Regions from separate parts of the Nocardioides sp. NPDC004968 genome, predicted to be linked through region 1. Evidence: riboswitches for the same ligand, from Rfam matches in the RefSeq annotation. Region 1 holds a riboswitch; the other holds the start of a gene.
The links. Region 1 has a riboswitch for thiamine pyrophosphate ahead of ABZU72_RS27230 (thiamine phosphate synthase). Riboswitches for the same ligand answer to the same signal wherever they lie in the genome.
Positions count from the first base shown of each region.

Region 2: another riboswitch for thiamine pyrophosphate. It lies ahead of ABZU72_RS03090 (thiamine ABC transporter substrate-binding protein); the one in region 1 lies ahead of ABZU72_RS27230 (thiamine phosphate synthase).

Region 1 covers NZ_JBEXJF010000053.1:10,417-18,232, forward strand. Annotated here, with positions in the region: gene ABZU72_RS27215 (Gfo/Idh/MocA family oxidoreductase) at 1-662, opposite strand, end outside; gene ABZU72_RS27220 (NEW3 domain-containing protein) at 756-1,760, opposite strand; gene ABZU72_RS27225 (Gfo/Idh/MocA family oxidoreductase) at 1,796-3,229, opposite strand; TPP riboswitch at 3,510-3,619, shown strand; gene ABZU72_RS27230 (thiamine phosphate synthase) at 3,613-4,218, shown strand; gene thiO (glycine oxidase ThiO) at 4,218-5,243, shown strand; gene thiS (sulfur carrier protein ThiS) at 5,240-5,440, shown strand; gene ABZU72_RS27245 (thiazole synthase) at 5,437-6,204, shown strand; gene ABZU72_RS27250 (thiamine phosphate synthase) at 6,201-6,791, shown strand; gene thiD (bifunctional hydroxymethylpyrimidine kinase/phosphomethylpyrimidine kinase) at 6,788-7,570, shown strand; gene thiC (phosphomethylpyrimidine synthase ThiC) at 7,580-7,816, shown strand, end outside.
Region 2 covers NZ_JBEXJF010000002.1:114,463-122,278, reverse strand. Annotated here, with positions in the region: gene ABZU72_RS03110 (acyl-CoA dehydrogenase) at 1-44, opposite strand, end outside; gene ABZU72_RS03105 (phosphatase PAP2 family protein) at 76-1,143, opposite strand; gene ABZU72_RS03100 (ABC transporter ATP-binding protein) at 1,155-2,183, opposite strand; gene ABZU72_RS03095 (ABC transporter permease subunit) at 2,202-3,860, opposite strand; gene ABZU72_RS03090 (thiamine ABC transporter substrate-binding protein) at 3,857-4,918, opposite strand; TPP riboswitch at 4,915-5,023, opposite strand; gene ABZU72_RS03085 (GNAT family N-acetyltransferase) at 5,054-5,485, shown strand; gene ABZU72_RS03080 (MBL fold metallo-hydrolase) at 5,475-6,527, opposite strand; gene ABZU72_RS03075 (hypothetical protein) at 6,493-6,936, opposite strand; gene ABZU72_RS03070 (hypothetical protein) at 6,933-7,289, opposite strand; gene ABZU72_RS03065 (putative protein N(5)-glutamine methyltransferase) at 7,306-7,816, shown strand, end outside.

The sequences.
Region 1 (7,816 bases):
GACGCCGAGACCGACACCAGCGACCGCGCGCTCGCCCCTCGCGCATGGGTGGTCTCGAGCACGATGCCCTCGTCGGTACGGCGGGCCGAGACGGTCGTCACGTCACCGAGCGCGACCTGCAGGGCGGCGAGCACGTGGGGTCCGAGATCCCACAGGGCGCCGTCGGTCTCGCGCCGCCACGCAGATCGGCCGAAGGGGTCGTCGCCGACTGTGGCCGTATTCGTGAGCACCGCTCTCGCCGATGACCACGTGCGTTCGGCCGCGGCGTCCAACCACGGGGCGACGGTGCTGTCGAGCAGCCGGGAGTAGTGGACGAGCACCGGCTCGGGATGTCCGTGCAGCCGCTCGGCCTGCTCGACCCGACGGGCCACCGGCTTCTCGAGCAGCAGCGCCTTGCCGGCGTCCAACGCCGCCGGCGTCAGCCCGGCCTGGACGTCGGGCGGCACGCAGAACGCGACGACGTCGACCCGGTCCAGCAGGTCGACGTAGGTGCTCGCCGGCTCGAAGCCGTGTCGGCGGGCCAGGTCGGCGAGGTCGGCGTCGTTGCGCGACCAGCCGTGGGTCAGCCGCACCTCGGGCGCGGCGGCGAGCGCCGGCGCCACGGTCAGCCGGGCCCAGGGCCCGGAGCCCACCAGCCCCACGCGCAGGACGCGCTCAGGCATCGGTGAGCACCGTTACGAGCCGGGTGTGCCTGGACATGTGATCCTCGAACTCGCTCGGGTGCTCTCCTGACTTCGGCAACCTACCCGAGCGGGTCAGCCGGCGAGGCCCATCGCGAACACATGCAGGGCACTGTTGGCGGGCAGGACCACGAAGTCGACGGTCTTGCCGGCGGTCAGCGGCACCGAGTTGGCGAAGACCCGGTACTGGTAGGCCGCGTCGCCGTACCCGTCGGGTCGGTTGCGACCGACGCTCGAGGCGACCAACGTCGCGCCGTGCGCGTCGGGCTCCTGGAACGACCAGTTGGGCAGACCGGTCTCGTCCGTCGACGACGTGCCGTCGGTGTAGAAGACGGTGACCGTGCCCGTGGCACCGTAGCTGCTGCCCGAGCCGAGCAGGACCAGCGCGTCGCCGCTGCCGCTCACCTTCACGGCTTGGCCGCCGCTGGCGACGTTGTCGGCCGTGCCGGGCGCGACGTCGGGCATCGTCAGGGTGGCGCCCAGCGCCTCGACCTCGGCCCCCCGGCCCAGGCCCACGTCGGCCAGCTTCTGGGCCGAGAAGCTGTTGCCGGCACCGTCGAAGTTCCCGGCGGTGGTGGCGCTCTCGTCGGTGACCCCGGTGTTGTTGAAGGCCGCCGCCAGATTGGCCATCGGCTCGCCGGAGCGCTCCACCCGCGTGCCGACCGCGGCACCCGCGCCGTCACCGCCGCGGTAGGCGGCCGTGGCGGTGAAGGTGCGCAGATGGAAGCCCGGACGCCGCTCGGGCACCCGCACCGAGAAGGTGACGGTGGCGCTGGCGCCCGGCTTCACGGCTCCCGAGACCGACCGCGAAGCCGGGGCGACCTGCCAGCCCACCGGTCCCCGGAGCGAGACCGTGAGCTTGCGCAGCGCCGCCGTCGATTGGTTGCGGACGGTGACCGGCACCTCGACGATGGCCGGCCCGTCGAGGTCGACCGCTCCGATGGCGACGCCGACCGTGTCTGTGGTCGCCGCAGCAGCCGCTGCTGGTGCCGCTGTGGTGGCGGCGGGGGCCATCAGAAGACCGCCGAGGGCGATCGTGAGCGCGAGAGCCGCGCGGGCGATGAACGACGGAGCGACCATGGTAGGTGCCTTTCGGAAGGTGAGGTTGGTAGGGATCAGGGGACGGGGGGCATCTCGGTCTGGCGCGAGTCGAGGCCGACCCTCGGCTTGCGCCAATTGCCGCGGGTGAAGTCGGGGATCTCCACCGGCTTGCCGTTCTTGGCCAGCGACTCGACGCTCAGCGGGACCGGTGAGCACCACATGGCCGAGTCGTAGACGTCGATGTCGGGGACCAGCCCGGCGCGCATCGTCTGGATGAGACGCCACTGCAGGATGTAGTCCATGCCGCCGTGACCGCTCCCGGAGGCGTCGTCCTCGAGCTCCTTCCAGAGCCAGTGGTCGAACTCTTGGCGCAGCGCCTTGAAGCCGCGCCAGGTGTCGCCGCTGTGCAGCGGCTCGGCGTAGACGCGGGCGCCGGTCGAGTCGCCGCCGACGTAGTCCTCGAACAGGCCGCGGCTGCCCTCGATGCTGTTGATGCGGCTGTAGGGCCGGGGCTGGCTCACGTTGTGCTCGGCGCTGATGGTGCGACCCCCGGAAGTGGTGATCTCGCAGCTGATGCGGTCGCCGTTGATGTACTCCTCCTTCCACGACCGGTGGTCGCGGGGGACGAAGCGCTCGCGGTAGTCGGCCAGGCCCCGCGGCGCGGTCGCGGTGGCGGCCAGCGTGACGGCTCGGTCGCCGCGGTTGACGTCCATCGCGGCAGCGATCGGCGCCAGGCCGTGCATCGGGTAGAAGCTGGCGGTGCTGCGGGTGTGCCACAGGCGCCGCCAGTCGTCGGTGTAGTAGCCGTCGTTGAACAGCAGGGCTCGCAGATCGTGCAGGTAGCCGCCGGCGCCGTGGGTGATGTCGCCGAAGACCCCCTCGTGCGCCATCTTGAGCATCGCCAGCTCGTTGCGGCCGTAGCTGCAGTTCTCGGCGAGCAGCAGGTGCTTCCGGGTCATCTCGGAGGTGTTGACGAGGTCCCACAGTTCGTTGAGCTGCGTGGCGATCGGCAGCTCGACGGCGACGTGCGCGCCGGCCAGCATCGAGGTGCGCGCCTGGTCGTAGTGGAACTCCCAGGGGGTGGCGATGTAGATGAGGTCGAGCTCCTCGCGGTCGAGCATCTGCTTGAAGGAGCCACGCTTGCCGCCGTACTCCTTGGGGCGGGTCTTGCCGCGCGCGACGAGGTCGTCGGCCACCCGCGTGGCGCGGTCGGCGCGGATGTCGCACACCGCGACCACCTGCGCGCCGGGGATGTCGGCCCAGCCACGGGCCATCCCGAAGCCGCGGTTGCCGAGGCCGATCAGCCCGATGCGGACGATCTCGTGCGCCTCGAAGGGCTGGTTGACCATGGTGCGCTGGCCGGCGGCCCGCGCCGGGGTGGCGCCGGCGGTGAGGGCGCCGATGCCCAGGGCGGCCCCGCCCACTGCGGCGGCGGAGCCCAGGACGCTGCGCCGGGAGAACCCGGTAGCGAGCTTGGTGTCGGGCGTGGTGATGGACGTCGTCTGCATGTCTTCGCTCCGAAGTCGAGGTCGGGCCGACACGGCCTGAGTGATCGTTTATGATCGAATCAACGCTTGTATCGGCAGAATCAATCGCTCAGGGAAGACTGTAGGGCACGTCACATCGCGGCGCCAGACCTTCGCGCGCCGCGATCGTCGATCGACACGATCGGCTCGTCGCGGGGGTCAGGGGCGACGGGGCGACGGCGCCGCGGATCTCGACCTACCAGAGGTATCCCGCTGGATGGGCCTAGGGCTGGGGGTTCTCGGTGGTGCGCGCTATGGTCGGAGACGTCCACACGGGAGTCCGCGGCAGCGGGCTGAGAGGGAGCTAAGGCCGCTCCGACCGTTACACCTGATCCGGATCATGCCGGCGAAGGAAGTGATTGGTTGTGCCTCTTCCACCTATTTTCTGCCTGGTCTCCTCGAGCGAAGATCTCGCGCTGCTGCCTGCCTTCGCGGAGCTCGGCGTCGCCGGCTTCCAGGTGCGCGACAAGGCAGCGACGACCCGCGAGCTGCTCGCTCTGACCGCGGCCGTGATCGAGCGGGTCGGGACGTACGACGCCTGTGTGGTCGTCGACGACCGGCTCGACGTGGCGCTCGCGTCCGGTGCGCACGGCGTCCACCTCGGCGCCTCCGACCTTCCGCTGGCCGAGGCCCGGCGGATCGCCGACGCGGCCGCGCCGGGGTTGATCATCGGCGCGACGTGCCGGGACCGCGTGGCGGTCGAGGCGGCCGCCGCCGCGGGCGCTGACTACGCCGGCTTCGGGCCGGTCTTCGCCACCACATCCAAGGCCGGGCTTCCCGATCCACTGGGGGTCTCCGCGGTCTCCGACGCGGCCGGAGTCCTCCCGCTGATCGCGATCGGCGGGATCTCGACCGCTTCCGCCGGTGCCGTACGCGCCGCCGGCGCCCACGGGGTCGCCGTGATCGGCGGGCTCTGGCGACAACCCGACCCACTCCAGGCCGCGAAGGAGCTCGTGGAAGCCGTCGGCTGATGCGCGTGCGGATCCTCGGTGCCGGGATCGTCGGGCTGTCCGTGGCCGACGAGCTGATCCGTCGCGGGCATGAGGTCACGATGGTCGATCCGGCGCCGGGCTCGGGGGCCTCGTACGCCGCGGCCGGCATGCTCAGCCCGGCCGGTGAGGCCTGGTACGGCGAGGAGGACCTGACCCGGCTCTGCCTGTCCTCCCTCGCGCTCTGGCCCGACTTCGCCGCCAGGCTCGGGGTGGCAGTGCACACCCGCGGGACCCTGCTGGTCGGCGTCGACGCCGGGGACGTCCAGCAGGTCGAGCGGCAGCTCTCGGTGCTCGACCTCGCCGGGGTCTCTTACGAGAGACTCGTACGCCGCGCGCTGCTCGCCCGCGAACCCGGACTCGGCCGCGTCGCCGGCGGGGCCTTCCTCGCCGAGGACCACTCGGTCGACCCGCGTGCGGTTGTCGCGGCCCTGCTCGAACGGTTGTCCACGCTGGTCGAGCCCGGCGAGCGCCAGCGAGCCGGTGTCGAGACCAACACCGTCACCGTCATCGCCACGGGTGTGAACCTCCCCGATCCGTACTCCTCCCTCATCCGCCCGGTGCGCGGAGACGTGGTGCGCGTACGGACGCAGGAGCGGGTGGAACGGACGGTGCGGGCCTGGGCGCACGGCGAGCAGATCTACGTGGTGCCGCGGATCGACAGCGACGAGGTGGTCATCGGGGCCACCACCGAGGAGCGCGACGGTCCGCTGCTGCCGACCGTCGAGGGCGTGTGGCGGCTGCTCGACTCCGCCCGCCGGGTCGTGCCGGCGCTCGACCGCGCCAGCGTGGTGGAGGTGACCTCGCGCGACCGCCCGGGGACCGCCGACAACCTTCCTCTCGTCGGCTCGACCCACGAGCCGGGCGTCGTGCTTGCCGCGGGTGCCTACCGCAACGGGGTCCTGCTCGCGCCGCTCATCGCGCAGCTGGTGGCCGACCACATCGAGACCGGTTCAGTGGAACCCGCGGTCGATCCGCGCCGGTTCCGGATGAAGGAGGACGGATGAAGATCACCGTGAACAGCGAGCCGACGGAGGTCAGCGGCACCGTTGCCGACCTGCTCGAGGCACGTACCGGCGACCGGCGGCCGAGCGGCATCGCCGTCGCCGTGGACGAGGAGATCGTGCCGCGCGACGACTGGGCGCGCTGGCAGCTCCGGGACGGTCATGTCGTCGAGATCGTGACGGCGGTGCAGGGCGGATGAGCAGCATCTTGAAGATCGCTGGCCACGAGCTGTCCTCACGCCTCTTCCTCGGCACCGGCGGCCTGCCCAACCTGGCCCTGCTCCCCGACGTCATCGACGCGGCCGAGCCCGGTCTGGTGACGGTCTCGATGCGGCGTACGTCCTCGACGGCCTCCGGCGGGTTGCTCGAGACGCTTCGCGCGGCGAAGGTGCCGATCCTGCCCAACACCGCGGGCTGCCTCTCGGCACGCGAGGCGGTGCTGACCGCCGAGCTCGCCCGCGAGGCGCTGGAGACGGACTGGGTCAAGCTGGAGGTGATCGGTGACGAGACCTCGCTGATGCCCGACGCCGTCGAGCTCGTCGAGGCCGCCGAGCAGCTGGTGCGCAAGGGCTTCACGGTCCTTCCGTACGCCACCGACGACCCCGTCCTCGCCCGCCGGCTCGAGGACGCCGGCTGCGCGGCGGTGATGCCGCTCGGCTCGCCGATCGGGTCCGGGCTGGGGCTGCTGAACCCGTATGCGATCGAGGCGGTCGTTGCTGCGGTGTCCGTGCCGGTCGTGCTCGACGCCGGTGTCGGCACGGCCTCGGACGCGGCCCTCGCGATGGAGCTCGGCTGCTCCGCGGTCCTCGCCGCCACCGCGGTGACCCGCGCCGACGACCCGGTCGGGATGGCTCGCGCGCTGCGCCTGGCCGTCGAGGCCGGGCACGCTGCCCGCGCCGCCGGCCGGATCCCGCGCCAAGCGGTCGCCCGGGCGTCGTCTCCGATGGAAGGCCGGATCGCATGACCGCGCTGCCGCGACTGCTCGTCCTCACCGACCGCTCCCAGCTGCCGCTCGGCCGCAGCCTGGTCGCGACGATGGCAGCGTGCGCCGAGGCCAGCCTGACCCACGTCGTACTCCGTGAGCTCGATGAGCCCCTGGAGCATCGAGCAAAGCTGGCCGAGCTGCTCGCCGGACTCGGCCTGAACGTCATCGCCGCCCACACCCCTCTCCCTGCCGCAGTCGGCCTGCACCTGCCCGCCTCCGCGAGCAGTAGCACCTCGTCCGTAGGGCCACCCCGCGGCCGCAGCTGCCACAGCGCCACCGAGGTCGCCCGCGCGGCCGAGGAGGGGTTCGACTACGCGATGCTGAGCCCGTACGCGCTGACCGAGTCCAAGCCGGGTTACGGGCCGCCGCTCGGGCCGGAGGTGTTCGCTGGCCTGCCGCTCCCGACGTACGCCTTGGGCGGGATCACCCCGGACAACGCCGCGGCGGCGGTGGCGGCCGGGGCCCACGGGGTGGGCGTGATGGGGGCGGTGATGCGCGCGGAGGAGCCGGCCGCGGTCGTCCGCGACCTGCTGGCCGCCCTCGGCACGACGGCGGTGACGTCGTGAACCCGCCGGTCGCGCTCACCGTCGCGGGCACCGACTCCGGGGGAGCGGCGGGCACGGCGGCTGATCTGGCCACCTTCGCCGCGCTCGGGGTCCACGGAGCCTGCGTGATCACCGCCGTCACCGCCCAGGACACGACCGGGGTCAGCGACATCCACGCCGTCCCGCTCGCCACCGTCGAGGCCCAGCTCCACGCCGTCTTCGACGACCTTCCCGTCGCGGCGGTCAAGACCGGCATGCTCGGCAGCGCCGAGGTGGTCGAGCTCGTCGCGCGCCTCTGCACCGGCCGGCCGCTCGTCGTCGACCCCGTCCTGGTCGCCACCTCCGGCGCGGTGCTCGGCGGGGACGACGTACGCCGCGCCTATCTCGACCACCTGCTCCCCGTCGCCACCGTCGTCACCCCCAACCTGGACGAGGCACGGGCGTTACTCGGCCACGACGGTTCGCCCGCCGACCTCGCGGTTGCGCTCGCTCTCCGCTCGACCAGCGGGTGCGCCGTGATCGTCACCGGCGGTGACCCGGAGGCAACCGGGACGTGCACGGACTGGCTCGCCGAGCCGGGGGAACCGCCGATCCCACTCACGCATCCCGCCGTCCCGACGAAGAACGACCACGGCACCGGCTGCACCTACAGCTCGGCCCTGGCCGCCCACCTCGCCCACGGCGCCCCGCTGCGCGAAGCGGCGGAGCAGGCGGCCGCGTACGTCACCCGACAGCTCGCCGCAAGCCGGCACTGGACTCTCGGCCGCGGCCGAGGACCGATCGCCCACCTGAACACCTGAGGAGACCGCATGACCGTGCACCCCGCCCACACCCGCCTCGAGATCGGCGACCTGAAGGTCCCGGTGACCCGGGTCGCGCTCACCAACGGCGAGACCTTCGACCGCTACTGCACCGAGGGCCCCGGCTCGCAGCCGGAGCAGGGCCTCCCGCCCCGCCGCCTCGAATGGATCGAGGAACGCGGCGACACCGAGCAGTACGACGGACGCCCGGCAGACCTCCGGGACAACGGCAAGACCGCCGTACGC
Region 2 (7,816 bases), on a different contig from region 1:
CCGTCGAGAAGTGCGGTCAATGAGGCTGCATCGATGGCGGTCACATCGCCACCTTAAGCCTCGATCAAGCCCGGATCAGGTCAGCTCGTGGGCGACCTTCGACTCGCGGTCGGCGATCTCGTCGGACTCCGCTACGAGTCGCCGCACGCCCTTGCGCTGGAACTTCTGGCCGGCCGCGAGCCCGCCGAAGTAGTAGGCGACGAGCGCGATCATCGCGCCCGCGACGTCGTCGGCGAGGTAGTGCCAGCCGAAGTAGACGGTCGCGACGACGGTGATCCCGAAGTTGATCCAGCCGGCCCAGCGGGCGATCTTGTTGTTGATCGTGGCCTGGATCATCAGCGCCACCAGCAGGGTGATGCCGGTGTGCAGCGAGGCGAAGCCACCGACCGACTGCACCACGTTGGCGTCGACGTCGAAGAGGACATGTTGCCGGGTGAAGACCAGCGATTCCATCAGTGTGCTCGCCGGCGTCTCGGGCAGGTCGGCGTAGAGATAGGGGTACTGCAGGCCCGGTCCGACCGTCGGCAGGCAGTAGTACGAGACCGTGCCGAGGATCCAGGCGATGCACTGCGAGCTCACGAACCAGTAGCCGTAGGCGAGGTTGCGCGACCACACCAGCCAGCCGGCGACGGCGAACGGCACCAGCGGCAGGAACCACATGTAGATGTAGGAGAGGAACCAGGCCGCCCAGCCGGTGCCGAGGAGGTCGTGGAGCACGATCGCCGGGTCGGCGCCGAAGAGCACCGCCTTGTCGATCAGGTGCAGCTCGTGGTCGAACTCGTAGGTCTCCGGCACCACGAACGGCAGGAACGACTTGAGGTTCCGGTAGCAGACGTAGACCAGGTAGAAGCAGACGATGCCCAACGCCACGAGCGTCAGCCGCTCACGGGTCCAGTGGGTGCGGAGCCGCTCCTTGAAGATCGGGCCCATGTCCTTCCACTTGAACTTCGCCATCCACAGCGTTCGTGGCACGAGGTCGACGAGGAGCGCAGCTCCGACGAGGAGGGGAAGGCGGAGCCAGGACGGTCCGAGGAAGCCCTCCGGGTCGAGCATGCGCTTGTCGACGATCTGCGCGGTCACGACTGCGATCAGGCCGAAGATCAGCGCGCTGCTGACGAGGAAGATCTGAGCGCGGCGATACATAGCCGCTAATTCTAAGTGGCCGGTGGTTGCTCTGCCGATTCCTGGGTGCCTGATCCATCGGCCGATGCGGGGATCGCCAGCCGATTCGGCTCGACCCTCAGCGTGACCGACTCCCCCGGCGCCGGCGCCGAGTCGGCGACGGCGTTGACCTCCCCGACGTCATCGAGACGTACGACGAGCCGGTGCTGCTCCGGCGTGGCCCTGGCCGAGACCACGGTGCCGGTGAGCGGTCCGGACGGGTCGGCGACGAAGGCCGAGCGGCGGAGCGCGACCGCGCCGGCCGGTGCCATCCCGGCGGCCTTCAGGACCGTGTACGCCGCCGGCCCCTCGAGCACGCGGGCGTAGCCCAGGAACAGGGCAGCCCAGGTGTCCGTCGGCTTCGCCCACACCTCCCGCAGGGTCCCCGCCTGCACCAGGTGACCGTCGCGCAGGAGCGCGATCCGGTCGGCGACCGCGAAGGCCTCCTCCTGGTCGTGGGTGACCATCAGCGCGGTGGTGCCCGCCTCGTGCAGGATCCGTCGCAGGTCGCCCGCGAGCCGTTCCCGCAGCCCGGCGTCGAGCGCGGAGAGCGGCTCGTCGAGGAGCAGCAGCCGCGGTTCGACGGCGAGAGCCCGCGCGAGCGCGACCCGCTGCCGCTCGCCACCGCTCAGCGTGCCCGGGAGGCGGTCCTGGTAGCCGCCCAGGCCGACGAGCTCCAGCAGGTCGGCGACCTTCCTCGTACGGTCGGCCGCCGGGATCCGGCGCAACCGCATCGCGTAGGCGACGTTGTTCGCGACGCTGAGGTGCGAGAACAGCTGCCCGTCCTGGAACATCAGCGCGAAGCCACGCTTGTGCGTCGGCACCCCGCGCAGCGGGCGCCCGTCCCAGCTGATCTCCCCCGTCGCCGGCTCCAGGCCCGCCACGGCCCGCAGCAGCGTCGACTTCCCCGACCCCGATGGCCCGAGCAGCGCCAGCACCTCCCCGTCCGCAAGCTCCAGGCTGACGTCCGAGACGGCCGCCTTCCCGTCGTACGCCACCGACACCTCACGCAGCGACAGCATCGCAACCTCGATCCTGGTTCACAGTGCTCCGATCGAAGGTACGCGGAGACGCTCGACGAGGAGCATCACGACGGCGGTGGTGGCGGCGAGGACGCAGGCGGCGGCGAGGGCCATGCCGTAGTTGTCGGACCCCGGCCGGGACAGCAACCGCAGGATGACGACGGGGAGGGTGGGGCGCTCCTCGCGGACGAGGAAGGACGTCGCGCCGAACTCCCCCAGCGACGCCGCGAAGGCGAACCCGGAGGAGGCGAGCAGCGGCTTCCAGATGGCAGGTACGTCCACGGTCATGACCGCGCGCAACGGCCCGGCCCCGAGCCCGGCAGCGGCCTGGCGGAGACGGTCGTCGACCGAACCGAGGACCGGCACCAACGTCCTCACCACCAGGGGCAACGCCACCAGAGCCTGCGCGAGCGGCACCAGCCACGGCTCGTCGCGGAAGTCGAGCGGGGCTGACCCGAGGGTCAGGTAGAGCCCGAGCCCCAGCGTGACGGCGCTGACCCCGAGCGGCACCATGAACAGCCCGTCCAGGACGGAACGTACCCGCCGCTCGGCCACCGAACGGGACCGACGCGTCACCGCGAATGCGACGAGCAGACCGAGGGTCAGCGCGACCAACGACGCCTGCACCGCGACCGCCAGCGAGGTCATCAGCGCGGTCGTGGCCGGAACCGGCAGCGGAGGGTCGAACCCGGGAGTCTGCAGGGCCGTGTAGTTCCGGAGACTCCACCGGTCATCGTCTCGCAGCGACCCGAGCAGCAGGGCGAGCAGCGGCCCGGCGACCAGCAGGACCAGGACCGACGTCGACAGCAGGGCCGGGATGTCCCGCATCGAGACCCGCCGGCGGCGTACGACGACCCGGGACTGCGCCGCATCCGGCACCGAGCGCAGCCAGCCGGCCACGACCAGCAGCCCGATGACGACCACCAACTGGAGCACCGACAGCACCGCCGCACCGGGAAGGTCGAACAGGGTGAAGGTCAGCTTGTAGATCTCGGTCTCGATGCTGTTGTAGCGCACCCCGCCGAGGGTGAGCACGATCCCGAAAGCGGTCGCGCAGAAGAGGAAGACCACCGACGCCGCGGAGACGATCGCGGGACGCAGCGCCGGCAACGTGATCGTCAGGAGGACTCGCGCCGGCGAGGCGCCCAGCGCTGCAGCAGCCTCCCCGGGACGCGGGTCGAGCGACTCCCAGGCCGCCCCGACCGCGCGGATCACCACCGAGGCGTTGAAGAAGACCAGCCCGAGGATGATCGCGGTCGGAGTCCCGTCGAGCCCCAACCCGGCCAACAGCCCGGCCTCGCCGATGAGCTCGCGGAAGGCGACCCCGACGACGACCGTGGGGAGCACGAACGGCACCAGCAGCCCCGCCCGGATGATCCGCTGCATCGGAAAGCTCAGCCGATAGAGCGCGAACGCGGCCGGCAGCCCGAGCGCGACGCTCAGCACCGTCGCCAGCCCCGAGGACCACAGCGTGAACCAGAGCGCCCGCTGGATCTCCGGGCGCCCCAGGATCCTGGTCACGACCGACGGATCGAAGGATCCCTCGAAGAACAGGCCGCGCTGCACCATCCCGATGACCGGCAGGACGAAGAAGACCGCCAGCACGGCCACCGGGAGAGCGGCGAGCGCGACCAGGGTCCCGATTCGCCGGGTCACAGCACGACGGGTGGAGCTCACTGCGCGATCGTGTCACTCCAGGTCGCCAGCCACGCTTCCCGGTTCTCGTCGATCTCCTCAGGCTCCACCGAGAGCGGCGCGGTCGGCTGCTGCGCGAACTTCGCCCAGTCGGCAGGCAGTTCGACGCCGGAGGAGACGGGGAACACGTACATGCTCTCCGGCAGCGCCCCCTGCACGCTGTCGGAGAGCATGAAGTCGATCAGCGCCTTGGCGCCCTCGGGGTGGTCGGCGCCCTCGAGCACGCCGGCGTACTCGACCTGCCGGAAGCAGGTGTCCAGCAGCGCCTTGGTCGTCGTCTTGCCGTCCTTGACGGTGAAGGCCGGCGAGGAGTCGTAGGAGAGGACGATCGGCCGCGTCCCCTTCCCGCCGCCCTGGGTGAAGTCGGAGTAGTAGGCCTGGTCCCAGCCGTCGACGACCTTGGTGCCGTTGTCCATCAGCTTGCCCCAATAGTCCGCCCAGCCGTCCTCGCCGTACTCGGCGACGGTCGCCAGCAGGAACGCCATCCCCGGCGTCGACGTCGCGGCGCCGGGGGTCACGAAGAGATCCTTGTACGCAGGCTCCGCCAGGTCGTCGAGCGACTCCGGCGGCGTCAGCTTCTTCGCCGCGAACCACTCGGTGTCGATGTTGACGCACACGCTGCCGTTGTCGACCGGGGTGAGGAAGTGCTTGTCGTCCCCCGGGAGGTTGAACTCGTCGACCCCGGCCGGGACCGTCTTCGGCGTGTAGGCCTCCAGCGCCCCCTGGTCGATCGCCCGGCTGGCGAAGGTGTTGTCGACGCCGAACACCGCGTCACCGTCGGGGTTGCCGGTGTCCATGGCGATCTTGGTGGTCAGCTCGCCCCCGTCGCCCGCGTGCCGGATCTCGGCGGTGTAGCCGGTCTTCTCGGTGAACTCGGCCAGCACCTCCTTCGGCAGCGTGAAGCTGTCGTGGGTCAGCAGCACGACCGACTTGTCGTCGGCGCCGCTCGACGGGTCGGCGTCAGGCTCGGCGGGGCTGCCCCCGCACGCGGACAGCAGCAGCGCCGAGATAGCAGTGGCAGCGATGGCAGGCGTACGCATGCGCATTCCTGACTCCCTTCGCCGGTATCAACCGGAGCAGGTTCGGAGGGTCTGCGGCGCTGTTCGCCGCACTCTCAGGCCTTCCGGCCTCCCCTGTCTGTTCCCGCCAACACTACTGCTTGCGAGAATCCACCCATGACCGACGTCGCCATCTCGTCCTTCGATGAGCTCTCCCCCAAGACCGCGTACGCCCTGTGGCGGCTGCGCCAGGACGTCTTCATCGTCGAGCAGGACTGCCCGTACCTCGATCTGGACGGCCGCGACCTCGAGCCCGGGACGCGTCACGTGGTGCTGAGCGACGGCGACCAGCTCGCCGGCACCGCCCGCATCCTCGACGACGGCGACGTGTGGCGGATCGGCCGCGTCGTCCTCGCCCCCACGCACCGCGGCAAGGGCCTGGCCGACGTGATCATGGCCGCCGCCGTCGAGGCCCTCACCGACCGCGACGTCGTCCTCGACGCTCAGTCGCCGCTGGCCGGTTGGTACGCCAAGTTCGGGTTCGTGAAGGACGGCGAGGAGTTCCTCGAGGACGACATCCCGCACACCCCGATGCGGCTCACCCGGTGACGGGGGCGAACAAGACGCTGGTCTCGGTCTCCTCGCGGGTGGCCTGACCGCGGGCGGCCAGCAGTTCGAGGTGGGCCTTGGTCTCCATGACGGCGAGGCCGGCGTTGAAGTAGTCGAGCTCGGCGAAGGCACGCTCGTGGCGGGTCCAACCGAGGTCGTTGGCGACCTCGAGCGCGGAGCGCCGACCGGCCTGCAATGACGCCAGCGACTGTGCGAGCCGCGACTCGTGATGGGCCAGGAGCTCGTCGACGCGGGCGTGCGACGACGAGGCGACCGGCCCGTGGGCGGGGAGAAGCCGCAGGTCGGGCAGGGTGCGGACCTTGGTCAGCGACGCCATGAAGTCGCCCAGCGGGTCGATGACCGGCACCGGCTCGAAGCCGATCGACGGCGTGATCGTGGGCAGCACGTGGTCGCCGGCGAAGAGGACCGAGCCGGCCAGATCGGCATAGACGTAGTGGCCCTGGGTGTGCCCGGGGGTGTGCACGGCATCGAGGTCGCGGCCGGCCACGTCGAGGCGTACGTCGCCCTCCAGCCACTGGTCGGGCATCCGCCAGTGGGACAGATCGGGCGCGGGCGGCGGGTTGGCGGCCCACTTCGCGGCCAGCTCGTGCGCACCGGCGTGGGCGAGCAGCCGGTCGGTCGAGACCCAGCCGTCGAGGTCGCCGTTGGTGAGCTCGAGAGTGGGCCGGTCGCCGGCGCCAAGGAGTACGTCCGCGCCGAACTCCTGACCGAGCACCGAGGCGAGCGTGTAGTGGTCGCGGTGCACGTGGGTGACCAGGAACCGCCGGATGTCGCCGAACTCGAAGCCGAGCTTCTTCAGCCCGGACTCGAGCGCTTCCCGCCCCTCGGTGATCGCCCAGCCACCGTCGACCAGCGAGAGCCCGTCGTCGCCCTCGAGGACGTAGATGTTGACCGCCTTGAGCCCGTCCATCGGCAGCGGCAGCGGGATCCGGTGCACGCCGTCGGCGACTGTCCACGCTCCCGGAGCGGACCAGTGCTCCCCCGAGTCAGGCGAGATCGCGGTGGCTGTCGACTGACTCATCCGTCTCCTTCGGGTTGACCTTCCAGAGCCAGAGCAGACCCAGGATCGGCAACAGGGCAGGAACGAAACCGTATCCGCTCCCGAACTTCGACCATACCGAGTCATCCGGGAACCAGGACGGGACGGCCAGGGACAGGACACCGACCACGATGACGCCGGCCAACTCGATCCACAGCATGATCTTCGCGAAGCCCGCCGACCCGGCGGCGGCCCGGCGGATCGCGAACCAGCCCGCGACGTACGTCGCCGCGGCGACGACCGAGAGCGAGTAGGCGATCGGGGCCTCGTCGAAGTCGGTGAAGACCTGCACCAGCGACCGGGCTCCCGCGGCGAGCACGAAGATCGCGTAGACGGTCAGCAGCACCAGGTGCGGACCGGAACGAGTCTTGGCAGGGGAGGTCGCGGTCACCGGACCATCATGACGCGTACGGCCACGACACCCGTCGCCAGGGCAGCCGCCGCGATCACGCCCGAGGACCAGGTCGAGCGGTCCCCACGCATCGTCTGCAGAGCGAGCGGCATCAGGCACACCAGCGCGCCGAGGTAGCCCAGGAAGGTCGACAGTGACTCCGGCTTGCGTCCGCCCGACCAGGCCGCCAGCGCACCGATCGCGAGCACGACGGCCAGGATCTCCAGCATCCACGCGACCTGGTCCAGCCACTTCGGCCGGGGCGCCTTCAGCACCACGCCGAGCACGGCCGCGATCGTCACGAACGCGGCATACCCGGCCACGATAAATCCGATCAGGGTCACGGCGTCCACGTGCCAATCTTCTCCAATGACCTCCACCTCTCCCGATCCGGGGCTCGTCGCTCGTCTCCGCGCCGCCGGCTGCGTCTTCGCCGAGGACGAGGCGGCACTGCTCGAGTCCGCCCCGGTCTCCGCCCTGGAGCGGGAGGAGATGGTCGTACGCCGCGTGGCCGGCGAGCCGCTGGAGCTCATCCTGGGCTGGGCCGAGTTCTGCGGGCTCCGGATCCGGGTCGCACCGGGGGTGTTCGTGCCCCGGCAGCGCTCGGCGCTGATGGTCGAGCTCGCCTTCCGGACGGCCGGGCGGGGCGCGGCCCTGAAGGTGCTCGATCTCGGCTGCGGGACCGGAGCGCTGGGCGCCGCCATCGCGGCACGTCTCCCGGACGCGGAGGTCTGGGCCACCGACATCGACCCGGCGGCGGTCGAGTGCGCTCGGGAGAATCTGCCGCCGAACCGGGTGCTCCTCGGCGATCTCTACGACCCGCTCCCCCACGACCTCGAGCTCGACGTGATCGTGGCCAACGCCCCGTACGTGCCGAGCG